Regions from separate parts of the Emergencia sp. genome, predicted to be linked through region 2. Evidence: riboswitches for the same ligand, from Rfam matches in the RefSeq annotation. Region 2 holds a riboswitch; each other region holds the start of a gene.

Region 1 (9,952 bases), on a different contig from region 2:
ATTTCTTCTTCTTTTTCTCTTACCAGCTCTGCCAGTCCCTGGGCGTCGACCTCTCCCGTGTACAGCGCCTCGAACTGCTCGCCATCGAGAGTCTCTACTTCGAGCAGTGCCTGCGCCACTCGCTCCAGTTTATCCATATTGTCAGTCAGAATGCGAGATGTTACTTCGTAAGCTTCTTCTATGATGGATTTTACTTCATGATCGATTTCTGTAGCAATTCCTTCTGAGTAATTCTTTCTCGTGGAGAAGTCCTTGCCCAGGAATACTTCATCAGACTCACTGTAATTGACAGGTCCGATTTTATCGCTGAACCCGTATTTGGTAACCATCGCTCTGGCAATCTCTGTCGCTCTCATGATATCATTGCTTGCGCCAGTGCTGATATCGTCCAGCGTCAACTGTTCTGCTACACGTCCGCCCAGCAGGTGTTTGATGCTGTTAAGCATACCGTTCTTCGTCTCAAAGCCCTTGTCTCTTTCTGGCAGGGACATGGTGAATCCACCGGCATTGCCTCTCGGGATGATGGTAATCTGGTGCACAGGATCCGAATCCGGCAGACTTCTCATGACGATGGCGTGGCCTGCTTCATGGTACGCTGTCAGTTTACGCTCTTCCGGACTGATAACCCTGCTCTTCTTGGCAGGTCCTGCCATAACCTTGGTCGCTGCTTCTTCGATTTCCGCCATTCTGATCTTTCGTCCATTTCTTCTGGCCGTAATCAGTGCCGCTTCGTTGAGCAGGTTCTCTATGTCAGCCGGTGTAAATCCCGGCGTTCTTCTCGCCAAAATCTTCGGTGAAACTTCATCAGACAACGGCTTATTTTTCGAATGGACTTTGATGATTTCTTCTCTGCCCTTGATATCCGGAATGCCGATTACAACTTGTCTGTCAAATCTGCCCGGTCTCAGCAGAGCCGGGTCCAATACGTCCGGTCTGTTGGTTGCCGCCAGAATGATGATGCCAGAATTCTCTCCGAATCCGTCCATCTCTACCAGCAGCTGGTTGAGGGTCTGTTCTCTTTCGTCGTTTCCTCCGCCCAGGCCTGCACCTCTTTTTCGTCCCACCGCGTCAATTTCATCGATGAAAACGATACATGGGGAATTTTTTTTGGCCTGGTCGAATAAATCTCTCACTCTGGATGCACCGACACCGACAAACATCTCAACAAAGTCAGAACCACTGATGGTGAAAAACGGTACGCCAGCTTCTCCGGCAGTGGCTTTAGAAACGTAAGTCTTTCCAGTTCCCGGAGGACCGACCAGCAATATGCCCTTCGGTATTCTGGCACCTACTTCTTTGTATTTCCGCGGATCTTTCAGGAAATCTACGACCTCAGAAAGTTCTTCCTTTTCCTCGTCTAATCCGGCTACTTCATCAAAGGTGATCTTCTTGCCCTCTCCCTTATATAGCCGCGCCTTGCTTTTTCCAAAGGAAAATGCTTTGCCATTGCCCCCCTGGTTCATCATCAGATAGAACAAAAAGCCCAGGGCTACCACCATGATCAACGTCGGCAGCAGACTGAGGATGGTGGAACCAGAAGACGGTTTTGGCGTCTTTACGGCCAGGTTTTTCTCCTGCATCTGCGGGAAAATATAGGTTTCCTCCAGCCAGCTGATTTCTGTGATATACGGCGCATAAGCGTAGACGTACTTGTCTTTCCCTATTTTTCCCGTAATCTTTGTGTCTTCAATCTCGATTTCGGTGATCTTCTCCTGTTCCAAGTAGTTGGCCAGCGTGGAAAACTTCACCTGTTTGTACTCTGCGCCGCCACTGCCATTATAGAAAAAGGCCGCTGCTAACACCAGCGCAAAAATCACTAAGTAAATACTGATATTCTTTGCGAATTTTTTCAATTTCGTTGTCTCCTCCCATATCTATATTCTCAAATTCTCGTATTATAAATTTGTTCTCCCTTAACAAAACAGTCCTATAATTTTATCATATTCAACAATTTATTTCAATACAAATCACCTTTTTTGTATCTTCACACAGTTTATAGTGGGCAGAATACCGTCCTCTGCCCTGATAAGGCAGAATCCAGAGGATTTCACGGCCCACTGCCGCAAACTGGACGCTGTTTCTCTCGTCCTTGGGCACTTTTCGATCCACCAGATAGTCCTGCAGTTTCTTTGTTCTCGTCTCTCCGATAGCAATAAAATCGCCGGCCTTTCGAGTCCGCAAGGTGATTCGCGCTGCCGCATCGTCACCGAAGTGTTCCCTGAGCAAATCATAGTCAAAGACGGCATGACTGTCTTTAGGCAGCTTCTGTTCCTCATATTCCCCTTTAGAGAGAATGGTAACTTTGATATCACTGTTCGCCAGGGGCGCTCCTCTAGCAGCCTTGACATCATCATACACCTTTGTCAGATAATATCCTCTCGGCAGGTCAAGGCGTGCCGACGGCCCCTGATGAAAGGCGATACTCTCGCAGCCATCGAAATGGGTGAAGGTCATATCTTCTGTCAATCCGATGCTGTGAAAAGCTTTGGCAAACACTCGCTGGCGTACAGCTCGGTGCAGGCCGCGAAGTTTCTCCCCGTCCATCAAGACACTGGTCGCGTCAGCCTCCTTGGCCAGCCCATCAAAAGCATCGGCAGCCTGCTGCCAAAGATAATCTTTATCTACAGCGGCAGTCTTCCCCATTCTAATCATTGTATCCTTTATATTCGTGTTATATTCCTTTTCCAGATAAGGAATCAAGTTGAGACGGATTTTATTTCTCGTATAAATTGGTGCTAAATTGGTCTGATCAATGCAGGGGTGCAGGTCGTGTTCTCGGCAGTAGGTCAGAATGTCTTCTTTGCATACGTCAAGCAGCGGACGAATGATTTCATTTTCCTGCTCGTCAAAACGCCTGTAACTGATGCCTGACAGCCCGTCCGTTCCCACGCCTCGCAAGATGCGGAACAAAATCGTTTCCACCTGGTCGTCGGCGTTTTGTGCCACGGCGATTTTTATGTTATCTCGCCGGACGCCCTTCGCGGCTATCTCTGCAGCTACCTCTGCAAAAGACTGATAACGAACCTTGCGGCCAGCCTCTTCGGAGGTAATTTTCTCTTCGGCGGCAATTTTGCTGCAGTCATAGACAAAAGTTCGGCACAGGCAGCCCGCTTCCTGTGCAATCCGCTCCACATAGGACTGATCTGCTTCTGCCGCCCCCGGCCTGAACCTGTGATTGATGTGAACGGGATGAAGGGTCAGCTCCCACTCTTTCGCCAAGTCCAATAAGACATGAAAAAGGCACACCGAATCAGGACCACCCGAGAGGCCGATGACGATGTGCTGATTTTTTTCGATTAAATGATGTTCCCTGATCGTGTTTAACACTGTTTCTCTAATCATAACAGTGTAAGTATACCACAAACAGAAGCGTTTTAAAAGATTTTATTGCAGTTAATAAACATAACCGATCTCTATCACCTTTCCGCCTCTGATGCAGGCATATACTACAGTATCACCGCTTTGGTACAGCCAAAGCTGATAACCCGTATATTGATATCTTGCGATCGGCTTGCCCCATGTAGTCTGCAGCGCCTGACTGCTTGTCATTCCAACATAGAGCTTGTTGCCAAAATACACCTTATCTTTTCTAGAGCAAATCTTCTGATTATACGAATTATACAAGTACATATAGACGGCAGCGCCAGTTGTATGCTTGCCAGTATAAATTTTTACAGTTGGGCTCCCGTTTGTCTTTCCAATTTTTTTCTTATATATCTTACCATTAATTTTTACTTTTATCACATCACCCTGCGATGCGCCCCTGCAGCGAACATAGACGTATTTTGAAGTCCGCAGGACATAATATTTGCTGGCGACACTGCTGCCTGTCCTCTTATAAACCTTCTTATTTATGGATTTTGTACTTCCATTTTCGCTGACAACAGTAATCTTGATACTTTTGCCTATTTTCTGTTTTGGAATTTTGAGAGAAAAAGCACCGCTGTTCCCCGCCTTAGTCTGATAGCGCTTACCATTTAGTACCGTTTTTACAGTCATCCCCGGATACGTCTTTCCCTTGATTGAAATACTTTTATCGTAGATTTTATTGACGCTGAGTTCAATCACCGCATTTTTTACTTTTACAGTCTTTGTAATTTCTTTGCCGAGATCATCTTTTACTACGATTGTGATTTCCTGCCCTTTTTTCTGTTCAGGATACGTTGCTTTGAGCAACGCCTGCTGCCCGTTATCTTCAATTTTACAAGGATATTCCCTTTCGCCGATGAAAACAGATGCTGACACGATCTTTTCTAAAGTCAGCTTGCTAATTGAGGCTGACAGGCCTTTTTCTTCCGCCAAAATGGTTCCAAAATCAATACTGCTGCGTTTTACGTTGACAGTTACCTGTGCGGTAGCTTCTGCAAACCCTTTCATGCCGACAGTTCTCAGTGTAATTACCGCAGCGCCTTCACTATGGGCGTGAACCATCCCTTCTGCGTCTACAGTGGCAACTCCGGGATTATTGGATGTGTAAGAGAAGCCTGTTCCGTCCCCCGTAGCCTCTGCTTCAATCTTGAACGGCTGACTTCTGATATACGCGTCATAAGTTGCCTGGGCGGGGGTGACTTTCTGCTCTTTCCCCTTGATGGTAAAGTGAATATCTTTCTCTCCATGAAACTTACCGATACCAGTAATTGTAATCGTAGCAGTTCCCACTTCCTTATGGTTTTTGTATGTAGTCCTGTAGTCGTAACTCTCTCTCAGCCGTTCTCCATTGTAGGTCACTTTTACAGACGGAAATTGGTAACGACCGGTGTAGATAAACTCATCTTCTTGATACAGTGTGACGTCAGCTCGGCCTATATCTCTGCCTACGGTATAATTGATACTTGTAGTGCCTGTATAGTTTCCGATCCCTTTCACGTTTACAACGCCTTTGTCCTCTTTCTCCGTATAGTCTGTCACTTGGTAATCTACGTTTTCTACTAATGATGTACTGCCAAAGGAAAGCCTGATATTAGGCTTATGCCCTTCCTCTGTATACTTATCTACATCATAAAAGCAGCCTTTTATGTCCTTAGGCAAAATAGGGATAATCAACTGAACTTCTCCGCAATACGCTCCAATCCCCCTTAAAATCACCACCATATCTCCGACGTTTATGTTGTCCCTCACTTCTACGGTAAAGTCTCTGTCCTTTGTCAAAGACTTATGAGGGTTTGATTCTTCAAGATAAAGCGTACTGAGGTTATGGGCTGTTCCATCATAGGTGATGGACTTCGGATAGTAACCTAAAGTTAATGTTGAAATATCAGTTTTTTCCACCTCAGTCTGTCCGCCGCCATCTGTTTCGCCATCTGCCGCAAAAACCGATGTTGGCAGATAACAGAGAACCATGGCCAAAGATAATAATACCGCAACTATTCGTTTCATTGTTTTCACCTTCTCAATTAATATTACTTTCGATTATACGCTGAACTTATGTATTTTTCAACACAATAGGTCAACTCGCCCTAAAGCAAAACCGCACTGTCTCCAGCGCGGTCTCTTAGTGTCTTAGTTTATAACATTGGTTAAAGGCTTGCGATATAGGATTCCAGTTCCGAGAGGCTTCTGGGAACTGGCAGATCAGCCGGCAGAACCCCTTTTGCCGTCAGACTTTCAAAGAGTTCGATGGCTGCCGGTTTCTTCAGATTGGTCTTTTCCAAGACCTCACTATTTGAGAACACATCTACAGGCGCTCCCTGCATCAGTGTCTTTCCATCGTGAATCAGAACGATTTCTTCTGCCCACTCTAAAGCATAGTCTACATTGTGGGTGGACATCAGCACGGTAATACCCTGGTCAACCAACATGTCTACTATTTTGTTGACAATGACCGTATGCTTTGGATCCAAAGAGGAAGCCGGTTCGTCCAGAATGATCACTTCTGGATTCATGACCAGGACGTCTGCAATGGACACTTGCTTTTTCTGACCGCCGGAGAGAGAATGGGTCGGTTTCTCCATAAAAGGCGTAATTTCCAGGGTCTCAATCACCTGTTCCACCGCCTCCTTGGCGTCCATTTCACTCATGCCGACGTTCAAAGCACCAAAAGAGATTTCCTGAAATACTGATGCAGAAAAGAGCTGATTGTCCGGGTCCTGAAAGACGATGCCTACTTTGCTCCTCAGGTTCAAAAGGCCCTTCTTACTGTAATCAACAGCTTCTCCATCAATATACAGGGTTCCGCCGGCAGGCCTGTGAATGCCGTTGAGACATAGAAAAAAAGTGGATTTCCCTGCTCCGTTAGCCCCCATAAAGGCTACCTTTTTCCCTCTCTCAATTTCCAAACTCATACCGTTGAGAGAATAGCTCTTTTCGTCGTCGTAGGAAAAGTATAACTCCTCTGCTTTGATGATGATATCTTTCATCAGAACTCCTATCCTTGCAATTTTATAAATACGGTGAACCCTAAAAGAACGAGTTCAAATACTGCAATCATTATGATGTTTCTCTTGCTGACGTCGTGATTTTCCTCCAGCACTTTGATTTCTCCACTGTAGCACCTTGCCTCCATAGCATCGTAGAGGTTTCTTGAGCGTTTCATGGCTCGGATGAAAAGAGCCTGCACCATGCCGCCGAAAGATTTGATCGATGTACGAAGATCCTTGTGTCCCAACCTGGCATTCTGGGATGTGGAAATGTAGTAAGCTACATCCAGCAGGACAAAGATGTATCGGTAAATCAAGAGCATCAGTTCCAAAAGCAGAGCCGGGCAGTGCATCTTTCGCAAGACAGACAGAATGTCCGTCATGGTCGTATTCAGCGACAGGAAATAGAGGCAGGAAACTGCCGCTAAGGCTGTCACAATCAGCTGAAGACCGTGTAAGACAGAATCCCAGCTGCCGGTCAGGAACCAACTGCCAATCTGCAGGGCAAAGGCGTCCAGAGGATGCTTTGATACGTTGACGATAATGGCGGCCGTACTGAGAAGCAGAAAAGCCAGAGGTACCAGCATGAGATTGCCGTACCTCCTGGCTGAGATTCCGCCGATTTTTATGGTCAGAAAGCTGTTAAGAACCATGATGAAAAGTCCCATCACGATGGAACGACTGACAATACAGAATATGAGAGTCAGCACCGCGAAGGCAAACTTTTCAGCTGGGTTAACATATCTGATTTTTGATAAGTAGCAGAGCTTATCAATGACTATCACTGTTTTCTACCTCTTCATCCTTTTTCCATTTATGTCTCTCGTAGAAACGGCCCATGATAAAGGCCACAATCCCCACGCCGATACCTGTCTGCAGACAGAATATCAGACTTTCAATTTCACCGGGAATTTCTCCCCCTAGATACTGTTCCAAAATCGGTTCGAACCAAGGCGTATATTCACTGCCCTGAATTTCCGCCACCATCTGGCTTCCTGCATCGTCAGAACCGCCGAATTCCGCGCCCTTCAGTGCAAAAAAAGGGATGACAGCGATGAGTATGGCGATAACCAGCAGGACGATGACCAGTCCTTTTCTGCTCTTAGTCTTCTTCTCCATGATTATCTGCCCTCCTTTATGAATCCGATGGATCTCAGCTCAGGTTTTGCAAAAGATTCCAAGCCGATGACGATGACCACGGTCAAAATTCCTTCAACGATTGCCAGTGGCAGCTGTGTCGGGGCAAACACGCCCAGGAACTTCACGGCAGAAGCCATGACACCACCTACTTCGGACGGATAAGCGACAGCAAGCTGAATGCTTGTTACACAATATGTAAAGATGTCACCGATCATTGCCGCTAAAAATACAGAAACCATCTTGTTGACCTTTAACTTCTCACAGAGCTTATACACGCCAAAGGAAACGAATGGTCCTGCAATGGCCATGGAAAAAGTATTTGCTCCCAATGTAGTCAAACCACCGTGGGCGAGCAGAATCGCCTGGAATAACAATACGATAATTCCCAGGATGCTGACAGAAGCAGGTCCGAACAAAATCGCGCCGAGACCCGTTCCCGTCATGTGAGAACAGCTTCCTGTAACAGAGGGAATCTTCAGTGACGATATAACGAATATGAATGCTCCAGCCATGGCCAGAACAGTAATTGCTTTTCTATTTTCACTGAGGGTTTTCTTGATGGAAATAAACCCCCATACCACAAAGGGAACACAGATAATCCCCCATACCAGAGAGTGCGTCGCTGGTAAATAACCCTCCATAATGTGCATCGCACTTGCCGTCGGCACGAGTCCGAATGCAACAGAGAGCGCTGAAACAATTGATAAAGTCAGTTTTTGCCTTTTTGTCATTTTTTCTCCTTTCATGAATAAACAAAAATTCACGCATTTTACGACTAACGCTTAGCCAGCCACAGGCTGGCGCGTTAAAGAATAAGGACTTCCCTTCAATTTTCTGTGAAAATTGGGGCAGGACCATTAAAAAAACGCTTGTCCGAAACAGACAGGCGTCTCGCTGGAATCCATCAGCAATGACACTGCTTCTGGGTTTCCATGCGTGTTCACACCCGGCCATCGTTCGTAACCTTGTGCAAATTGGCTGTATTCAGGTAGTTCTTCTGACTTAGACATCAAACACTCACATCTGCGCCTTCCCAGTTTCCCAGTGACATTGTTGAGATGTGGCTACGTCTTCACAGCGGCGTGACCGTGCAAGTCTCTCACTTGCTTCTCTTTTAACCCCTGTTCGGGGACCTTCCTACATTCAATTGTAATTTTATTCTACTACGACATTTACGTTCTTGTCAAGGTAAACAAGAAGAAAGACCACGGTAAACTGTCCTTTACCAAACTCAGCAACATTGGACAAGAAAAAAGCGGCAGCTTAAATAGCTGCCACCATGACGGTCAGATCGTCCCGTTCCCTAATTCCATATTTTTCCGCCGCTTTGTTGACGATTAATTCCGCCACCGTATCCGGGTCGCGGCTGCCAAGTTCTGTCAGACGTTCTCTCAGCCAGAGGCCGTCCGGGTCGCGGCGGTCGCAGTCAGTAACACCATCCGAGACCATAATCAGCAGGTCACCCCGCTTCAGTCTCACGTCGATGTATTCCAGCTTCAGTCCGTCGACAATCCCCACCGGCGGCGCAGGCCGTTTCAACATAGATACACTGCCATTATGTTTTACAAAGGTGGATGCAGCGCCCATCTTAAAAATCTGCGCTCTGCCGGTCACCTTATCTATAATGGCTAAATCCACTGTAGCGAACATCTCCGCGCTGTTTCCCGTCATCAGAATCGCATTGACTGTTTTCATGGCGATGTCCACATCAAAGCCTGCCGCCAGCAGCTTGGAAAGCGTCGTAACCACCAGCTTGCTTTCTGTGGCCGCCCGACTGCCCTTCCCCATACCATCACTGATAATCAGAGCCTGTTTATTTTTACCGAAGGAGAAAGAAAGACAACTGTCCCCTGACACCGCCTCGAAAGCATAAGATGCACTGCCCACCAAAATCTGAGGCGCGTTTTTTTCAGCTGATGATGCTCCTCGACCGTCTAAATCCGTCATCAGCTCGCTGACCGTCCTGGCCATGCCGTCAAATTGGTAAGAGACAATCTGCTTATTATCCATCCCCGCACTGTACAGCTTGCTCAGACTGAGAAAGACCTCCCGCTTTTTCATCAAATCCCGCTTAATGGCTTCTAGTTTCAGGTCTGCCCCCGTAGCCGACTGCTGGCAAAACCGTTCTTCACCGATGCACCACAACCTGGTGATGATGCTGCTGGGTACAGCGATAAATAAAGCCATCACAGCCGCGGCCCCATAAATTTGATCGCTGGCTGATACGGCAATGGTGGCAAAAATCGTCAGCGCTAACATCGTTTTTCGGTATTTTCCGTCAATCAGTGAGGCCAAAAACCAGCCGGTGAGCATCCCCGCAAAGAGGGCGATGAAGAGTTCTCCATGATCCACGTGCTGGCACTGCCAGAAAACAGCCGCAATGCCGGCTGCGGCCATGGCTGGCTGAATTCCCTTGCAATACTGAATCACCACGATAACCAGTAACCACAGGGGAA
Region 2 (9,730 bases):
TGTTTTAGCGGGAATTTGTATGATGGCTATGCTGAGCATTGTTCTGGCGTTTAAAGAATATCGCTTTCATAAAAAGGCCGCAGAATATGCAGAAGAAGGGATTATTCTGCAGAAATCACCCCTCTATAAATACTTTGGACTTGTTTCTTGCGGAGGCGCGGTTATCATTGGAGTCGGCTTGATCGTCTACTTGCTGTATTGTTACATAAACATCTATCCTAGTGTTCTGGGAATCATACTTACAGCCGCAACACCATTTATATTCCTCCTTGGCGGTTTTATACGAGCTGCGAAACATTTTGATGTAACAGGGATTTTGCTAATGTATATCAGCATTATCTCGCCAGGATTTGTTTTGCTTTTGGTAGAAGGGATATAGTGAAATGAAATACAGATTTAAGCTTTGGAAGTACAACAGCTATAGTGCTGATGAAGCAGAGGTCATGCTGAACCGGATGGCGGAGGCTGGCTGGAAAGTGAGAAATATAAGCAGCATCGTCAGTTTTGTACCATGCACAGGTATTCGTCCACAGTATACTATTGAAGTTCTGCCGCCAGGTTTTAGTGGGGCGGATGATTTAGAGGTCAAGCCGATGAAAGAATTCTATGAGCAGATTGGCTGGAAATTTTTGAAACGCATCAGTGAAGACGGAATGTATCTTTTTGTCAATGAAAGCGGGAGTTCTATTCCTCATGCCTATTACAGCAAAGAGGAGAGAGAATCACTACAGAAAAATAGAATTAAATGGAGTTTTATTATCGGCGGCATGATAGGGTTTATCATCATGTATTTTTTGTTGTTCCACGATGTGAAACTAGATCGCCTCGGGTGGGGCGGCGATATTGCATTTATTTTGGTAGTAGGACTTTTTGCTGGCTTGTACATCGTACCCGCCATCTCTGCATTTTCTTATAAAAAGCTGGGACGTGAAAACCTTTTGACAAAGATAGACGCTTGGTGGAATATTGTATGGAACGGAATTTTTGCCTTGCTCATCTTTTTGGAAATCCCGCTGAATATCTACTTAATATACAGCGGAAAGTTTTTAAACAATTTAGAGGAAGAGATTTTGAGTCAATTTTCCATGATTTCTTCACTTCTAGCACCTGCATTGTTTATTTTGGGCACATACTTGGAGGTAATAGCAGAGAAAAGAGTCATACAAATTGGTGGGATCTTCATGTATTCAATCGCTTATTTTGGAGGGCTGCTGGGGTTGGCCTATGCGGAAGTTCAGCTAGGACTAGTTTGACGAAGATAAATAAATAGTACCATAAATTAATTTGAAAAGGAGGTAAGATTATGGCACGTGAACAATTAAAATCACTGACAGAACCGATGTATTATATATTACTTTCATTGCTCAATGAAAATCACGGTTACGGAATCATGCAAATGGTAGATGAGCTGACTGACGGCAGGGTCGCCATCGGAGCAGGCACGCTCTATTCCCTGCTTGGCCGCTTTGAAAGAGAGGATATCATTACCCAGGTTGCTGAGGAAAATCGACGAAAGATTTATAAGATAACGGAGAAAGGCGGCGGGATTCTGCAAGAAGAATATACCAGACTCAATCATTTGGTAGAGGACGGAAAAAAATTCTTTGAATTTGATGGGGAACGAAAGGATCCGCCTGATGATAGTGGCGGTAAGAAAGAAGAGACCATTCCTGAGGCTGTGGCTAAGGAGAAAGTCAAAACTCAGGTGATGCAGGAAGATCCAAAGCCGAAACGAAGTTTTGGCAGTTTAGGGAAAAAAGGCATGCTGCCAGTATAGGGAGATGATCGGAGGAGGAACCAATGGATTTGGAACAGTATTTAAAAGACTTAGAAGAGATTGTGAACATCGACAGCGGCAGCGAGGACTTAGAAGGATGCCGGAAAATGGCAGAATATTTTGCTGGCAAATTTGAGAGCGCCGGCTTTGCTGTAAGAATTAGTAGAGAGCAGGGAAAGCATCCACATGTGGAGGCTAGGAATTTTATCAGAAAAAGCGAGACGATAGATGTTTTGTTTATGGGGCACTTAGATACCGTCTTCCCCAAAGGGACTGTGCGGGAGAGACCATTTTCTTTAGACGATGGAAAAGCACGAGGTCCGGGAGCGGCAGATATGAAGAGTGGTGCGCTGTTGGCGTTTTATCTGGCATTGGAGATTAAAAAGCGTGCACTTCCAATGAACCTCTGCATTGCTTTTAATAGCGATGAGGAAATTGGTTCTGCAGACTCAGTAGCCTGGATGAAGGAGTTGGGGGGAAAAGCGAAATATTGCTTTAACTTTGAACCTGGAAGGGAGACTGGGGCCTTTGTCAAGGAAAGGAAAGGAGTCTATGACTATCGTGTCATTTTCCAGGGAATACCCGCCCATGCAGGGGTCGCGCCAGAGAAAGGAGCCAGCGCAGTAATCGAGATGGCCAGATGGATCTGGGCGTTGACAAATCTCAATGCACCAGAGCAAGGGACTACCCTCAATCCAGGTATCGTCAAGGGAGGCAGTGCGTCCAACGTAGTGGCGGAACATGCGGAAATGCTCATCGACCTCAGATATACGAAAGAGAGCGAGCTGCAGCGAATTGAAAGGGCATTTGATGAGATGGTAGAGTATCCGAGAGTGACAGGCGTCAAGACTTCTTGGGAGAGGAAAGAGGGATTTCCACCGATGACCCCAAACGAAAGTACCGAGGAAATGATAAAGATGATGAAAGATGCTGCCTTAAAACTTGGACAGGATCTGCCGGAGTTTGTCAGTACAGGAGGAGGCTCAGATGCCAATAACCTGGGAGGGCTGCCCGTGTCTGTGATGGACGGGTGTGGTCCTGTAGGCGGCAATTACCATAGTGACGAAGAGTACATGGTTCTTTCGTCGATAGAGCAGCGCTTTTCCTTGATTCTGGAGACGATTACAGGGATTGTAAATCGTTGAGGTATGCAGCCATATAGTTATAAAAATCGTTCTTTATAGGAGAGGACGATTTTTCTTTTTTTTGAGCAACGTAAATCTGACGCGTACAATTGGGGTGCGTAATGTGGAGCAGTTTCACTTTGCTGCTGCGCTGCTGCCCCCAGGAATAAGCAGGCCAGAAAGCGACGCCCATACCGGCGCCGATCAGGTCTCTTACTGTGGAAGGGCTGTCGCTTTCAAAGACGATTTTGGGCTCAAAGCCGCAGCTCATACACCAACTTGTAGTCAAGATGGAAAATGGCTTGGTTCTGTCATGACAGATGAAAGAGGCGTCATGAACCTCTTCCAGATGAATGGAATTCTTCTTTGCAAAGGGAGAATCAATCGGTACGGCCAGATAGATTTCTTCCTTGAGCACGGTGTGATTTGTCTTTGCATTTTGATCAGGTATGACCGTGGAGACACGAATATCCCAGTCTTTGTTGTCGATTTTTTGGGAAAGTTGGAAGTTTACTTCGGGGCATCGTTCCTTGTATAATATAACTATGTCAGTGATCATTTCAGAGGCTGAAAGGATGCTCAACTTGATTGTTCTTGCAGCCATCTCAGCGGCATGGGTTAATTCTCCTGGTATTTCATCTAGAGTTTTCATTACGGGCTCTAATTTTTCGGCCAGGAGGATTCCTTCGTCACTGAGCCTGATATTCCGTCCCGCTCTGATAAAGAGTCTGACCCCTAATTCTTTCTCCAGTCTTTTGATGGACTGGCTCAAGGCAGGCTGTGCGATATGAAGAAAGTCAGCAGCCTTCGTCATATGCTGATATTGTGCAGTTACGAGAAAGTATCTCAATTGCAGAAGTTCCATTTCTAAACACCCCATTCATAATTTCTACGTTATCAAAATCATAAAATATATATATTATACATTAGCATAAAATGATGATATTATAAAGTAAAAAATAAAATTAATTACAGAGTATACAGGAGGCAAGTGTAATGTCACAGATTTTTGAAACGTTAATGCTGATTTGTTTTGGTTGTTCTTGGCCGATTTCTGTCGTGAAGTCCTATCGTGCGAGAACTGCAAAGGGAAAAAGTGTGGTCTTTACTTACGCGATTATCATCGGATATATCTGCGGTATTATGAGTAAGATTACAGGAGGAAATATCAACTACGTATTAGCATTATATGTCATCAACCTGATCATGGTATCTGTCGATATGGTTCTTTACTTCAGAAATAGAAAGTTGGATCGAAAAGAGGAACTTGCGAATGATGGAAAAACAGCTAAAGAAATACTTGCTGCTTAACAGCATTGCTCAAAAGGGAGAGACCGTGTTCCTGGGATCTACCTTTCTTGCAGGAATGAATTTTGGCGAATTTGCGCAAAGATTTAACTGTATCTACAAGATTTATAACCGCAGTTTTGAACATTTGACTGTAGAGAAGGCTTTAGAGGCTTACCGTGCTTGTGTCAAAGACCTTGCACCGCGCAATCTGTTCCTAAGTTTAGGGGAAGAAGATAACAATGAATTTTACGACGCATATTTAGCACTGGTAGAAGAGATAAAAGCAGAGCAAGCGAAATGTAAAATATATCTTTTATCGCTGTTAGGCGATTCGATGGAGGTTAAAGAAGCCAATAAGCGAATCAAAGAGATTGCAGTAAAGACGGGCACCGAATATATTGATGTGATGTTTGAACTGGTAGATCAAAAGGGCGTTTTGATGAATGCGATTTTTGACGAAGATGGCGACGCAACCATCGATGCACAAATCGCTTTATGGCGCAGAATCGTCTACCCTATGCGCAGCGGCTACGAAGCTTATGGGGATGGAATTGGGTTGGTAAGTTCAATTAATATGATAACATAGAAGATTATGGATGACAGAGTATGCAGACACATGCTCTGTTTTTTAATTCATAGGAAATATCAAAGCACCGTTCCATGCGGGTGACATGTGAAAATAGGAATCTATGATTTCGTCATGCACACGTTTGCTATGATATTTAGATCAACTTTTCTAAAATGTCCTGAAAAGCACAAAACATCGCAGCGGCAACTGGCTTGCATTTAGTATTTAGTCGTGGTACAATATCTTTGTTATTTACAACAGAAAACATATTTCATGTTCCAATTTCCATATTGGCTAAGAGGGAAGCAGGTGCAAGTCCTGCGCGGTTGCCGCCGCTGTATGGGAGGAGCGTTATCTATTATACCACTGGGATTCTGCTGATGCCGGGAAGGAAGATAACGTTACGATGCCTAAGCCAGAAGACCTGCTTGAAATAATTGATGCCGCCGACGGTTATCGGCGAATCGATTTAATAAAGTTTTACAGGAATACGGACTGTAGCATTTTTGTGCTACAGTTTTTTTGTTGGCGTATTTATAATTTAAAGAGGAAAAGAATGAAAGACGAGAAATTAGATGAAAAAGACCTTCAGCGGTTAAAGGAATTATTGATTCATAATGTGGCGAGCAATGCGGACAAGAACTTTCAAAAAGATAACCACAACTCTACTATCTGGAAGAACTATGCCGCATCTAATGCGAGGGGCCACAGCGTCTACGAGAGTTTTACTGACGAGGAGCTGTTAGACTACATACGCGCTGAAACAAAGCGGCTTAATCATGCGCCAGCCCAAAAGGAACTATTTTGGGTTATGAGGGATTATATCAAAAGGCGGTTCAAGCGGTGGCCTTATGCGATGAAGGCAGCTGGGCTGACGGCATCTACAGGAAAGGGCGGCAAAACGCTGGAGCAGATTGAAGAGGATAACAAACATTTAGAATTGTTACTGGCGCAGGTCAGGGAAAAGGCTTTGGAGCTGGGTAAGATACCGCATCCAAAGGATATACCTGACGTTTGTGCAGAGATTAAAAAGTATTATAACGATTGGGGAAGAGTCATAGAAGCCGCGGATATAGACCCGCACACCTTAAATGCAGAGGTCGTCTACAAAATAGAAGGTTTGGAACCGCAATACGTGCAAATGCTTGATAATGTAAAGTCATTTGCATATGAGTTAGGGCGCAGTCCCATTCATGGAGAAATTGACACGGAGGTAAAGCGTGCTTTGATTAGAAGGTGCGGCTCATGGAGAAATGCATTATATCAGGTGGGGTTGGAGCCGGTAATCAGGATCAGACCCTTCCATGGCATATATATCGACTATAGAAAAGAAAATAACCGCGACGGTCATACCAACAGTCTCTACAATTGCTATTACAGAGTGCTGAACCTTTCTGAAGAGGACAAGCGGAATCTGGAACAAGTGAGGGCCATTTACCAGCAGACCAGGGTCATTCCGACAAAAAAAGACGTGTCAAAGGAACTGCGTCTGCGGCTGCAGGAGACTTGCGGTTCTTGGGCAAATGTTCTCTATCAAATCGGTATCGATCCAAAAGAATACCATAGAACGGTCAAAGGCGGGAAGACAAATGAAAAATAAAGGTTTGGGAGAAAGCTCTACATTCTGTTCGTACCACCCTTTGGTGAATACGCTGTATTTTGCCCTGACTATCGGGATTACCATGTATTCTATATCACCTTATTTTTTAGCGGTGGCCTTTCTCTTTTCCTGGATTTACTCCATTTTACTGAAAGGCAGAAGCGGAATGAAACTCAACGCTGTCATGAGCATCTTTATGTTGATTATCATGGTGGTTCTCAATATGTTCTTTAATAACAACGGAGAGACTGTGCTTCTCTACATCAATACGAATCGAATTACACTTGAATCCATCTGCTTTGGCATTGCCGGCGGGGTGATGTTAATTTCGATTATCGTCTGGTTTACCTGTTTTAATGTGATTATGACTGCAGATAAACTGATTTATCTCTTTGGCAAGGCAGCGCCAGTACTCGGTTTAACGCTTTCTATGATATTCAGGTTTGTTCCGCTTCTGAAGAGCAGATTTGCAGAAATTTCCTTAGGGCAGAAATGCATGGGCAGAGGCGGAAAGGGCGGCCTTATCATGAAGGCAAGACAATTGGTGAAGAAAGTTTCTATTTTAATCGCCTGGTCTCTGGAGGCTTCCATTGAAAGCGCTGACTCCATGGAAGCCAGAGGGTATGGCTTAAAAGGAAGGAGCAGTTTTCATCTGTTTAAATTTTCTAAGAGAGACATTGCTGCTCTGGTTTTGATGCTGGCGGCGGGACTTCCTGTTGTGGCTGCAGCATTTAAAGGAATGACAAACATGTATTTTTATCCAAAGATCGTCAGACCGGAATTGGACCTTTGGACTGCTCTGGTTTTAATGTGCTACACTGTACTTGCAGCCACGCCAATTGTAATAGATATAGCAGGAGAGATTAGATGGAGACAATTAGACTTGAAAATGTAACCTTCGCCTATCCATTGGCTGACAGAAATGCCTTGAAGGATGTGAGCTTTTCAATAGATTCCAGCCAATTTATTGTTTTATGCGGAAAATCTGGCTGCGGAAAAAGTACTTTGCTGAAACAGCTGAAAAAGAATTTAATTCCTTACGGACAATTAGAAGGGAACGTTTTGTACTGCGGCGAATCGGTAGCTGATTTGGAGGATCGACGCAGTGTCAGTGAAATCGGTTTTGTACAGCAAAATCCGGACAACCAAATTGTGACAGATAAAGTGTGGCATGAACTGGCTTTTGGCTTAGAAAGTCTGGGGCTTTCCAATGCGGCAATCAAAAGAAGAGTAGCAGAAATGGCCAGTTATTTTGATATTCAGGGCTGGTTTCGAAAAAATGTGAACGAATTATCCGGCGGACAGAAACAACTTCTAAATTTAGCATCCATTATGGCGATGCAGCCGAAGCTTCTGATTTTAGACGAGCCGACTTCGCAGCTGGATCCCATTGCCGCTTCTGAGTTTCTGAGAACCGTCTACAAGATTAACAGGGATTTAGGGACGACAGTTATCATTTCCGAACACCGATTAGAAGAGATATTCCCCATGGCTGACAAGGTGATGGTCATGGACCAAGGTCAAGTCATCGCTTTTGAAAGTCCTTCTGAAATTGGCGAATTTCTTGCGGGAACAGGAAATCAAAACAGACATCCGATGTTTTACGGACTGCCGTCAGTGATGCGTATATTCTCCGATGTCTGCCCCACTGTAAAGAGCCCTTTGACAATCAGAGAAGGCCGTCTTAGGTTGGAAAAGATGCTGACAGGGAAACCCGCAGCACAGGCTGCAGCAGATAGTGTATATGAATTGCCTAATAACGATACAATTGAAAACCCAGTCATCGCCTTAAAGGATGTATGGTTTCAATACAGCAAGGAGAGTGGTGAGGTGCTGCGAGGGCTGAATTTAAATGTGGAGCGGAACCAGTGGTACTGTTTGTTAGGGGGGAACGGTGTCGGCAAGAGCACCACGTTAAAAGTCATTTCAGGAATTCTAAAGCCCCAAAGAGGGTCGACCAAAGTGGACCGCACAAAACTTTCTATGCTGCCACAGAATCCGCAGGCTTTATTTACGGAAATTACAGTAGAAGAGGAACTGCTGGAAGCCCTCTATTATATAAAGGAACCTGATTCAGCAAAGATAGATCAAGTGAAAAGCATGTTGGCTCTGATGGAAATTGAGCATTTAAGGAAGGCAAATCCATATGACTTAAGCGGAGGAGAACAACAACGGCTGGCACTGGGGAAAATTTTGCTGCTGAAGCCGAAAATTTTGCTGCTGGACGAACCGACCAAGGGGTTAGATCCTTTTTTCAAGCGCACTTTGGCGGGAGTTTTACAAAAGTTGGTGGAGAATGACGTTACTATTTTTATGGTTTCCCACGATATCGAATTTTGTGCAGAGTATGCCGATCAATGTGCAATGTTTTTTGACGGCGACATTGTTTCTGTAGGAAGGCCAAAAGCGTTTTTTTCTGGCAACAGTTTTTATACGACAACTGCCAATAAACTTGTAAGAGAATGGCAAAGAGATGCTATTACCTGTGAGGAGGTGTCAGCATGGCTAAAAGCTATCATTTAACCCAGTACGAAGCTGCCCGCCGCAAAAGGACCCTGCTGTCTGCGCTGCTGATTTTTTTGGCAATGCCAGTTACTATTTTTATCGGCTTTCAGTTTGATCAGAATAAATATATGATAATCAGTGTACTGATCTTAATCTATACCATGCTTCCTTTCTTTATGGTTTTTGAAAATCGCAAACCGAAAGCGCGGGAAATCGTACTGATTGCCATGATGTCGGCACTTACGGTGTGTGTGCACATTTTCTTTCATATTACGCTCCCTATTCAGATTGGGACCGCCATGATTATTATTTCTGGCATCTCTTTAGGGCCAGAGGCGGGGTTTTTGATAGGGGCGATTTCCCGTTTTGTATGTAATTTTTACATGGGGCAAGGGCCGTGGACTCCTTGGCAGATGTTCTGCTGGGGCATTCTGGGGTTTCTGGCCGGCATGGCCTTTAACAAGGTGGATTTGGATCAATTAAAGTCGAGAAACTTTAAATTGATCATGGGACCGGTCATCTGTATCTTGTTCGGTCTGATTATCGCCTACGTCAGCTATCAGCTTTGGCCGGGAAGAGACGAATCTCTGATTGGATGGAGGCTTTATGCGTTTGGTCTACTTGGCTTACTGGCTGGCATGCTGTTACAGCGAAAGCGGCTGCCGGTAGATGGAATAACTCTGGCCTTGTTTACCTTTTTTACCACTTTTATCATCTATGGCGGCATCATGAATATCTGCGCCTTGGTGACATCGGCGGGGGTACCGGGAGGAAACAACCTCAGTTTAGAAAGCATGCGGGTCTTATATATTTCAGGCGCGCCCTATGACGCTTTCCACGCGGGTTCGGCGGCTTTCTGTATTTTC
Region 3 (9,952 bases), on a different contig from region 2:
AGCCACTTTACAGAGATGCGTCACCGCCTCATTTCCCGTCAAAGTTTTGTTCATAAAAGCGTAGTCGTTATAATTGAGTTCTATCGCTTCACAGAGTGTTTTGAAAGGATTGACCTTGACGCCCGGCCTCAACGACAAGTAAAGTTCCGTCCTGTTGCAGGTAGCAATCAACACGCTGCCAAGAATCTCCGGCTTCGCCTTCAGCCTCATGTAAATTTCTTCAGTCTGCGTCTTCGTGCAGGAAAAGGCCTCACGTTCTGAAAGCCCAGCCATATTATAATCGATGTATGACATTACGATATTCAAAACTTACACTTCCAATCTTTCATCGCCAGGGCGCAGGTCACACCGCCGCCGCTGGTCTTTGATAATATTCTTCTGCCGTTTCCGCTTCCGAGACTGGCGCTCCTTTCACAGATATTGTCTACGCCAGTAATGCTTTTTACAAAGTCAGAGACCTCAAAGTCTCCTTTTGCAGCGTTCAGCTCCTCGGCACTGTAAGTGATAAAAGGAATTTGATACTTATCGCTGAATGCCAGAATGCATTTTTCATATTTCTTGATATCGATAGAGGCAATTTTTTCGATGGCGTGTATCGACACCTTGTTTTCCTCTAAAACTCCCAGTACAAACTTTTCGAACTGTTCGACGCTGGTATTCTTACGACAGCCAATCCCCATAGTCACAATCTTGGGCACCATATTGAACGTCTGTGGAAAAGGCTTCAATTTATCTGACAGGCTGACACAGATGCCCAAGTTCGCCGCATCCAGAGTCAGTTCTTCAGGAACCTTTCCTTCAAAGGGAAAACCGCTTTCAAAGCCAACTTTCTCTCCGCGAAGAATCGCGGCAGAAACAGTTTTGATGCAGCTGACATCGATGATTTTACAGCCCGCATATTTGCTCCACACGTCTACAGCGAATTTCTCATTGATATCTGTAGCCGTTGTCAAAACCAGTGTCGCACCGATGACAGAGGCGATTCGCTCTCCCGCCTCGTTAGCGCCTCCCAAATGTCCCGACAGAATGGGAATCACGTATTGCCCAAATTCATCCATGACAATCACTGCCGGGTCCACATCTTTCGATTTAATCAGCGGTGCAATCATCCTGACAGCAATCCCTGCTGCACAGATGAATATAAAGGTATCTTTCTGATTAAAGTTTTCTTTTAAATAATCTTTCGCTTTGCCTTTATGATCGAAAATCTCAAGTTCACAGTCTGCTGAAAGCCTGCCTGCCACCTTTGATGCCATGAGCTTTCCCCGGTCTGTAAAAGCTAAAATTCCTACTTTCTCCATTATTTACTAGCCTCTCTGAATAAATGGGTAAAGGATGGGTCATACAGCTTGGATCTCTCATATTCACTGCCCAGGAATCCTCCGACCAAAATCAACGCCATTTTGTTGATGCCATTCTCTTCTGCGGCTTTTGCGATGTTTTCAACCGTCGTTCTCACGACCTTTTCGTCCGGCCAAGTCGCCTTGTACACAATCGCTGCCGGAGAATCCGGCGCATAACCGCCTTCGATCAATCGCGCAGACAACTCTGCCAGCATGGTGGATGTAAGAAATACAACCATCGTAGCGCCGTGAGAAGCCAATTTTGAAATTTCCTCTTTTTCGGGAACCGGTGTTCTTCCTGCCATTCTGGTCAAAATCACTGTCTGGCTTACGTTTGGCAGTGTATATTCTGCGTTCAGGGCGGCCGCTGCACCTATAAAGGAACTGACCCCCGGCACGGATACGTACTCCAGAGATTCTCTGTCCAAAATATCCATCTGTTCTCTGATAGCTCCGTAAATACAAGGGTCGCCTGTGTGAAGTCTGACAACATCTTTTTCTTTATTTTTCTTCATCACTTCGATGACCTCTTCTAATGTCATCTTTGCACTATTGAAAATCTGACAGCCTTCTTTGGCATAATCCAGCAGTGCCGGATTCACCAGTGAGCCCGCGTAGATGATAACGTCAGCTTTTTTAAGTAGTTCTGCTCCCCTCACAGTAATTAAATCTGCTGCACCAGGACCTGCTCCGATAAAATATATCATTGTTTATTTCTCCTTCTGTCTATCTTCTGAGGGAATAACGATTAAAGAAAAATAGCTGGACTGTTCTTTCAGCTCGCTCAAATCTTTGTAAACTCTTTCATTTTCCATGGTGGCGCATTCCACCATCATGGCGTTCTGCCTGATCAGGTCATCTCTCAGTGCCATGATTTTCTTACCAGATTTCATCAAAACTCTAGTTCCTTCAAGTTCTTCCGCCTGATGGCCTTTATAAGTCGCAGGCACGATATGCAGCATTTCATCTCTTTCACAGAGAGAAGTATTCAAGCTGGCTGCCGCACCGCAAAAGGAGGGAATGCCTGGAATGATGGCTGTATCAAATCCCTGATTTGTCAGTCTTCTGTGTACGTACATCACGGTACTGTAAATGGCAGGATCGCCCAATGTCAGGAAGGAAACGGTCTTGCCTTCTAACAGCAAGGCTCCGATTTCTTCTGCCGATTGGTCGTGGTATTGATCCAGCCGTTCCTTGTCCTTGATCATAGGCATATCACACTCTAAAAGGGTTTTGCCTTCTATATATGCCCCTGCAATTTTCAGAGCGATATTCTCTGAAGCGCCGCTTTTCGGCACTGCGATGACGTCGCTGTTCTTCATCGTGTTGATTGCCTTCAAGGTAATCAATTCCGGGTCTCCCGGTCCTACACCTACTGCAAAAAATTTACCTTTCATTTATATGTACCTTTCCGTCATCATATCAGCCCCAGGGCTTTTGATGATATGACTTCTATCTGTTGTAAACATGATTGTCTCAATCTCTGCCTGTCCTTTGAGCCGGAAGCGCAGATGGTAGAGCACCTTCTCTAAAATTCTATTCTTCACTTCCGCATAATAGGACTTGTCTTTGATCAAATCGAAGGCTTCGTCTGTGGTGACGCACTTCATAATCTGTTCTACGGTCTTCGCATCAGCACCGCAGATAGCGCTGTGAACGCCGATCACCTCCATTCTGCAGTCAGCATAAGCGGAATGGGTATTCATGACGCCCGCGGCAATTTTGATCAGTTTTCCGGTGTGCCCAACAAAGAGTATTTTCTTGAAACCCTTGTATTTGATGTAATCCAAAGCTTCACCAATGTAATTAGACACAGGCACCGCCCTTTCGATGTCCAGACCCAGATAATCCCGGCAAAAGTCCCTGCCGTAATTGCCAGGGGAGATGAGAATGTTTTCGGGGTCCTCCTCATATTGTTTGTCAATAACTGCTTTGATGGTGTCCACGAGCGCTTTCTCACTCATAGGGTCTACGATTCCAGTCGTCCCGAGAATGGAAATTCCCCCTACGATTCCCAGGCGGGGATTATAAGTTTTCTCCGCGATATCCTTTCCTTCCGGCACAGAAATGGTAATCTCTGCGCCGCAGTCTGTGCCGTAACGCTGCAAAATGCGCCGGGCATTTTCGATCATCATCCTTCTTGGCACCGGATTGATAGCTGGCTCTCCGACTGCACATTGCAGCCCCTTAGCCGTAACCAGACCCACGCCTTCGCCGCCTTTGACACAGATATCCCCCTCTGTGAGACGAACCTTGGCAAAGATCTTAGCCCCATGGGTCGCATCAGGATCGTCGCCGCCGTCTTTGGTGACCGAACAGCTGACCTGGTCAGGTTCGGCAGCTATATCTCCAATCTCAAAGGATGCTTTTTCTCCCGAAGGCAACGTAATGTCTGCTCGTGCCACTTTGCTGCCAAATAGCAGCATTTCCAGCGCCGCCGCTGAAGCGGCCGTCGCACAGCTTCCCGTGGTATATCCAAATCTCAGTCTTTTTCCATTCTTAACCGTAAATTTTTCCATATACTTCCTTACCAAAAACAAGAACCCGAATCTCCAGGACTCGGGTTCTTAATATCTTCTAAAATAAATTCTCCAATATTAACCTAAAACTCATATCCTGTGACTTTTATGGCCAAATATTGGGATGTCTTCCGACTTTGATCTCAGGCGTCTCACATGCACCTTCCCAAGGGGACCCCTCAGTGGCTGGCTTTCGCCTCGCATGAAACTCAATCATTACGGCAGCAGGACTGTTCAGGTTTTTCACCTGATTCCATATTACGACTTGTTCTGTCAACCAATATTTCTATTCAATTTCACTTCAACAGATAAAATTATATTATATTAAATTGACCGTGTCAACAGATTGGGGAGAAACTTTCATCGGCTTCTTGAGGATTTTCATTGTTTTTGTTAATTCAAAATCAATCTCGTCTCCTGATAGACTATCAATTGATAGTATTCAAGGAAAAAAACTGCTTTTTTCAAAGCAGTTTCAGCAGTTTCTCGTACACCCACGTCATCATCCACGGCTCACTGACGAATTTGTCGAGTTCATCACAAGGTATCCATCTGACACCGCTGTTTTCATCGGCTTTCACAAAGAGGTCTTGGCCCTCGTCCGCTTCCAAAAGATAGGTCAAGTTCATGTGCAGGTGCGAAGCAACGTAACTTCCTCGTTTGATATGCCCGTCCACGGTAATGATTTCTAAAGAACATGGTCTTTCTTTGACTGGCCGTACTGATGTGATGCCCGTCTCCTCGCAAGCCTCTCTGATAGCCACCTGCAGCAGATCCGCTTCTCCGTCAGCATGGCCTCCAGTCCAGGCCCAACTGTCGTAAATATTGTGGTATGCCATCAAAACTTTATCTCTCCTCCTATTGACAATCCACGATGATGCAGTAAAATGGGCGATCTGGTTGTCGCGAGTCAGACAATCCGCATTTGCAGTTAAGAATTGCAACATGATTTTCCGATCGCATGTTTCCTGTTCGCAGGTCGGTCTATAGTTTTCTACAATATGTTTCAGATTTTTCATATCCGCTGCCATCACTTTCTAAGTCTGCCTTCCAGGCTGAAGGTCTTCCCTTCCGTAATTTCTACGTCGATCAAATTACCGATCATGTCCTTTGTCCCTTCAAAATTGACTAATTTGAATCCGTCGGTCCTGCCCGAGAGGGTCTTGCTGTTGGTTTTGCTCGCTCCCTCCACGAGGACTCTTTCAATCCTTCCAGTATACTGGGCATTTTTCTCTGCGCTGATGGAATTGATCAGGTCTACCAGCCGATTAAACCGCTCATGCTTTACGTCTTCTGCCACCTGCTCCTCATATTTTTCTGCTGGAGTTCCCTTTCTAATGGAGTACAGGAAGGTAAAAGCAGAATCGTATCTCACCTTTCGAACCAAATCCAGGGTCTCCTCAAAATCCTCCTCAGTCTCGCCCGGAAACCCCACGATGATATCTGTAGACATGGTAATACCAGGCACAGCTGCTTTCAGCTTTGCCACCAGTTCCAGATACGCGTCTTTTGTATATTTCCTGTTCATTCTCTTTAGAATACGACTGCTGCCAGACTGTACCGGCAGGTGAATATTCTTACAGAGTTTATCGCAGTCCACAAAAGCTTGAATCAGCTTGTCCGATAAATCCTTAGGATGAGAAGTCATAAAGCGGATGCGCTCAAGCCCGTCTATCTCATTGAGGCGATAGAGCAAATCCGCAAAATCAGTTTTTTCATCGCCACGGTAAGAATTGACATTCTGTCCCAGCAGCATGATTTCTTTCACTCCATCAGATACCAGGCTTCTGACCTCTTTGATAATTTCTTCTGGACGTCTGCTTCGTTCCCGCCCTCTGGTATAAGGCACGATGCAATAAGTACAGAAATTATTGCAGCCGAACATGATATTGACAAGCGCTTTACAGTCAAAAAGACGCTTAGCGGGCAGGCCTTCTACGATTTCACCGCCGTCAGTCCAAATCTCAACCTGCTTTTTTTTCTCGTTCAAAGCGTTATCGACCAGTTCTGGAAACTGGTGAATATTGTGGGTACCGAATATGATATCCACCCAAGGATATTTTGCTTTGATGGTGTCGATAACGTGCTGCTGCTGCATCATACACCCGCAGACGCAGACGATAAAATCTGGATTCTCCTTTTTCCTGCGCTTCAGCTGTCCCAAGGTTCCAAAGAAACGCTTATCCGCATTTTCTCTCACACTACAGGTATTGATAATAGCAACATCCGCATCTCGCCGCTCCTTTACAGGCTCAAACCCTTTCTCCAGCAGCATGCCCGCCATAACCTCTGAATCGTGCTCGTTCATCTGGCAGCCAAAAGTTGTTATATGAAATGTTTTGCTCATTGAATCTTCTCCTTGCTTATTCATTATCCTCTCATTCCGATAAACATGCCCAGAATGTACGGTACCAGCCAGATCAGCCATACTACGATGCTGAACTTGTGGAAACTGCGCAGTTTTTGTTCATTCTGTTTGCGGTATACCACTGTCGCCCACAGTGCGTGGAACAGCATCAAGACGATGGCCAGTGCACCGGTAAGTCCATGGGCGCTGAGCAGGCCGGTTCCCTTCGCCATGCTGGACATGATCGATGTCCCCGTCGTATCAAAGATCAGACCACACCAAAACAAAACCACATGTTTCTTCTGAAGGGTACCGCTGCGTCTCTCGGAAAAAACACCGATGGTATAAAATATGAGAGCTGCCGTAATAGTGATGATGGCTAAGATTAGTTTTATTGACATATGTAAATCTCCTCTATTTTCTCAACTAAAAATGTAGTATATCATAAAATGACGGTAAGTTACAGGGGTAAACAAAAATTTCGAGGCGGTATTATGGCACTGCGCCGATGCGCCCTGGCAATCGCAGTCATTTTACCCGTCAATTACTCTTTTTTTCTCAATAACCCCTAACAAATACGTCCACAATGAGTCTGTGTGAAAAAATCGTGACGAAGTTTCAACGGTTACAGCCTTTGGTGCAGTGCCCACTCCCTTTGCAGACCTTTGATTGTTAGGTGCTTTTCGGCTTTTTGGAGCAAATAGAGGGTAACTTTTTTCCGTGAATTCCGATTTTGTAACCAAGTCACTGTAAAAAACAAATTTTCAGGGTATGATAATATTATCAAATCGAACAAAGGAGATTGAAATCATGTCTATTTTTAACATTTTTAATAGAGGAAACAAGTTCAACGAAGGTGTACAGCAAGCCAAAGAAACAACAGGAGCCATCCTGCTGGACGTAAGGACAAAGGAAGAATACAAAGCCGGTCATGTGCCGGGCGCTGTCAATATCCCTCTCGACAGCCTGCAAAGCGCCAAACTGGATAAGGGCAAGCCTCTGTTCGTCTACTGCCTCAGCGGAGCCAGAAGTGGCAGGGCCTGTTCTTATCTCAAGCAACAGGGTTTTGAGGCTGCAAACATCGGTGGTATTTCAAATTACAGTGGAGAATTAGAAAGGTAAAGGTAACAGAATGAAAGTTTTAATCATCGGCGGCGTGGCAGGCGGTGCAACTGCAGCAGCCAGACTGCGCAGACTCAATGAAGAAGCGGAGATCATCATCTTCGAAAAAACAGGCTATGTGTCCTATGCCAACTGCGGCCTGCCCTACTATATCGGAGGCGTTATCAAGAACAAGAAAAAACTGACCCTGAAAACGCCCGAGGATTTTAAAGACAGATTTAACATCGATGTCAGAGTAAACAGTGAGGTTTTGTCCATCGATTCAAAGAAAAAAACGCTGTCTGTAAAAGATCTGCAGTCGGGAAAGACATATATAGAAAGCTACGACAAATTGATTCTTTCACCAGGCGCGAAGGCCATCAAGCCCGCCCTTCCGGGCATCGATTCAGACAGAATTTTCACCCTGCGCACTGTGGAAGACACCTTCCGCATCCGCCAGTACATAGAGCAGCAAAAGCCTGCATCTGCTGTCGTTGTAGGCGGCGGCTTTATCGGTCTGGAAATGGCGGAAAATCTGCTTCATGAAAATATACAGACCACACTGCTGCAGAGAAGCGGTCAGGTCATGCCGCCGCTGGACTACGATATGGCCTGCCAGCTGCATGCCTATCTGCGCAGCAAAGGTTTGGATCTGCGCCTGAACAGTCCAATTGCTGGATACGAAGAAACGGAAAATGGTATTAAAATACTTCTCAAAGACGGCTCAAGTTTGATAACGGATATGGTCCTTCTGGCCATCGGCGTAACCCCAGATAACCATCTCGCCAAGGATGCAGGTCTTACTTTGGGTGCAAAAGACGCAATTGCAGTCAACGAACATCTGCAGACCTCAGATCAGGATATCTACGCTGTCGGTGATGCAATAGAAGTGACCCATTTCGTCAGCGGTGTGAAAACCGTTATTCCCCTCGCAGGTCCTGCCAATAAACAGGGGCGCATTGCTGCAGACAATATCTGTGGCCGCCAGAGCACATACAAAGGAAGCCAGGGTTCTTCCATTATCAAACTCTTTGATATGACCTGTGCATCGACGGGCCTCAATGAGAAGACCGCTAAGGCCGCTGGAATCAAGTACGATAAAGTCATCAACTTTTCACCATCTCACGCCACCTACTATCCTGGCGCTGGGGATATGACTATCAAAACGCTCTATGATCCTGAAAATGGTAGAATATTAGGTGCACAGATTGTCGGCTTTGATGGTGTAGACAAGAGAATTGACGTACTGGCAACAGCTATTCGCGGCAAGATGACTGGCTACGATCTGGCTGAATTGGAACTGGCCTATGCCCCTCCATTTTCCTCAGCCAAAGACCCTGTGAATATGGTAGGATTCGTCATCGAAAACATCTTGGAGGGCAGAGTCAGTCAATACCATTGGCAGGATATTCCTGACCTCACCAAGGACGAAACAGTTACCTGTCTCGATGTGAGAACAACGGAAGAGTTTGAGGAGAGTCCCCTTGAAAATGCGTTGAACATTCCGCTGGATTCTCTGAGAGAGAATCTCCATCTGCTTGAAAAAGAAAAGCCAGTTTACGTCAACTGCTACAGCGGTCTGCGCAGCTACGTCGCCTGCAGGATTTTATCAGAGCTGGGATACCGTTGCTACAACCTGTCTGGCGGTTACGGATTCTACGAATACATCCTCTACGACAAGTCTTTTGACGAGACGGCCAGACACGGCTGTGGAGTAAAAATATGATTCTAATCAAATAATAGTCAACAATGGATAAGACTGATATATCAAGGATTAACGAATCCTCTGATATTCAGTCTTATTCAATGTGTTTAATTTATATATTGAATTCTTCCACAGCTTCCTGAACTAGTTTTTCATCTGTCAGGAAATCATACACCACGCCAGCCATGACTTTCGCTGCACGCATCATACACTTGGTACCAATACTGCTGCCAGCGAGAGCCGTCATCTGCCAGCAGTGCATTGGCATGCCCACAGGCGGAAGAGAAATCAAAAAGGTTCCAAAAGGCACCTGTTGACTCACATTGCCTGCATCGTCTGCTGGAAGATAGATCAAATCATCCTTCTCCACCACGCCCATATGCAGATGATTTTCTATCTGCTCCTTATCGATATTGTAGAAGGAGGCTACTTTTTTCTCTGCTCCTTCTGGCAGAGTCTCTGCCAGCTTTGCTGCAAACTCCTTTTCGCCGTCTGTATATTCGGGCCGCGGCAGAAGCTGTAAGTTATGTTTTAAAACCTCGACGATAACCGAATTTTCTTTGTCACTGTATAGCTCATCTTCCATCTCTATGGTAAAATCCGTGCCCGCGATTTTGGCACAGCCCTCGGCAATTTCCGTCAGTCGTTCTTTGATCTTGAGCAGAACATCTACGTCAGTAGCTCTGGTCTCACAGTAAACGGAGGTGCTTTTCGACAGAAGGTTGGCTGTCTGTCCCGTGTCGCTCATGTAATAGTGAAGCCGGTGGTAATCCCAGATGTACTCTCTCATGGCATTGATGCCGCCAACCATCAGATTTGCTGCCTGGAGCGCACTTCCTCCATAGTTCTTCGCAGCAACAGAGTGACCCGTCTCCCCTGAGAACTCCACCTTCATCATGGTCAGACCGCTGTAATACTGCTTTCTTGAAATCCCCGT

Evidence for each region. Region 2 has a riboswitch for cobalamin ahead of ACMQ5W_RS14155 (homing endonuclease associated repeat-containing protein). Riboswitches for the same ligand answer to the same signal wherever they lie in the genome.
Region 1: linked by a shared signal. The riboswitch ahead of ACMQ5W_RS08380 (energy-coupling factor ABC transporter permease) and the one ahead of ACMQ5W_RS14155 (homing endonuclease associated repeat-containing protein) in region 2 are both predicted to bind cobalamin.
Region 3: linked by a shared signal. The riboswitch ahead of cbiD (cobalt-precorrin-5B (C(1))-methyltransferase CbiD) and the one ahead of ACMQ5W_RS14155 (homing endonuclease associated repeat-containing protein) in region 2 are both predicted to bind cobalamin.

What each region holds. Positions count from the first base shown of each region.
Region 1 covers NZ_DBFWLQ010000009.1:17,702-27,653, reverse strand. Annotated here, with positions in the region: gene ftsH (ATP-dependent zinc metalloprotease FtsH) at 1-1,853, opposite strand, end outside; gene tilS (tRNA lysidine(34) synthetase TilS) at 1,945-3,327, opposite strand; gene ACMQ5W_RS08400 (Ig-like domain-containing protein) at 3,394-5,376, opposite strand; gene ACMQ5W_RS08395 (energy-coupling factor ABC transporter ATP-binding protein) at 5,517-6,356, opposite strand; gene cbiQ (cobalt ECF transporter T component CbiQ) at 6,365-7,141, opposite strand; gene ACMQ5W_RS08385 (energy-coupling factor ABC transporter substrate-binding protein) at 7,128-7,475, opposite strand; gene ACMQ5W_RS08380 (energy-coupling factor ABC transporter permease) at 7,478-8,227, opposite strand; cobalamin riboswitch at 8,466-8,648, opposite strand; gene ACMQ5W_RS08375 (SpoIIE family protein phosphatase) at 8,760-9,952, opposite strand, start outside.
Region 2 covers NZ_DBFWLQ010000021.1:1,034-10,763, forward strand. Annotated here, with positions in the region: gene ACMQ5W_RS14120 (DUF2812 domain-containing protein) at 1-379, shown strand, start outside; gene ACMQ5W_RS14125 (DUF2812 domain-containing protein) at 384-1,253, shown strand; gene ACMQ5W_RS14130 (PadR family transcriptional regulator) at 1,304-1,777, shown strand; gene ACMQ5W_RS14135 (M20 family metallopeptidase) at 1,801-2,922, shown strand; gene ACMQ5W_RS14140 (LysR family transcriptional regulator) at 2,900-3,781, opposite strand; gene ACMQ5W_RS14145 (hypothetical protein) at 3,898-4,212, shown strand; gene ACMQ5W_RS14150 (hypothetical protein) at 4,175-4,777, shown strand; cobalamin riboswitch at 5,016-5,206, shown strand; gene ACMQ5W_RS14155 (homing endonuclease associated repeat-containing protein) at 5,316-6,359, shown strand; gene ACMQ5W_RS14160 (energy-coupling factor transporter transmembrane component T) at 6,349-7,254, shown strand; gene ACMQ5W_RS14165 (ABC transporter ATP-binding protein) at 7,227-8,882, shown strand; gene ACMQ5W_RS14170 (ECF transporter S component) at 8,861-9,730, shown strand, end outside.
Region 3 covers NZ_DBFWLQ010000024.1:164,432-174,383, reverse strand. Annotated here, with positions in the region: gene ACMQ5W_RS15920 (glutamyl-tRNA reductase) at 1-306, opposite strand, end outside; gene ACMQ5W_RS15915 (cobalt-precorrin 5A hydrolase) at 303-1,301, opposite strand; gene cobM (precorrin-4 C(11)-methyltransferase) at 1,301-2,050, opposite strand; gene cobI (precorrin-2 C(20)-methyltransferase) at 2,054-2,740, opposite strand; gene cbiD (cobalt-precorrin-5B (C(1))-methyltransferase CbiD) at 2,741-3,862, opposite strand; cobalamin riboswitch at 3,966-4,159, opposite strand; gene ACMQ5W_RS15895 (NUDIX hydrolase) at 4,327-4,881, opposite strand; gene miaB (tRNA (N6-isopentenyl adenosine(37)-C2)-methylthiotransferase MiaB) at 4,893-6,209, opposite strand; gene ACMQ5W_RS15885 (HsmA family protein) at 6,233-6,610, opposite strand; gene ACMQ5W_RS15880 (rhodanese-like domain-containing protein) at 7,020-7,331, shown strand; gene ACMQ5W_RS15875 (CoA-disulfide reductase) at 7,342-9,036, shown strand; gene ACMQ5W_RS15870 (amidohydrolase) at 9,128-9,952, opposite strand, start outside.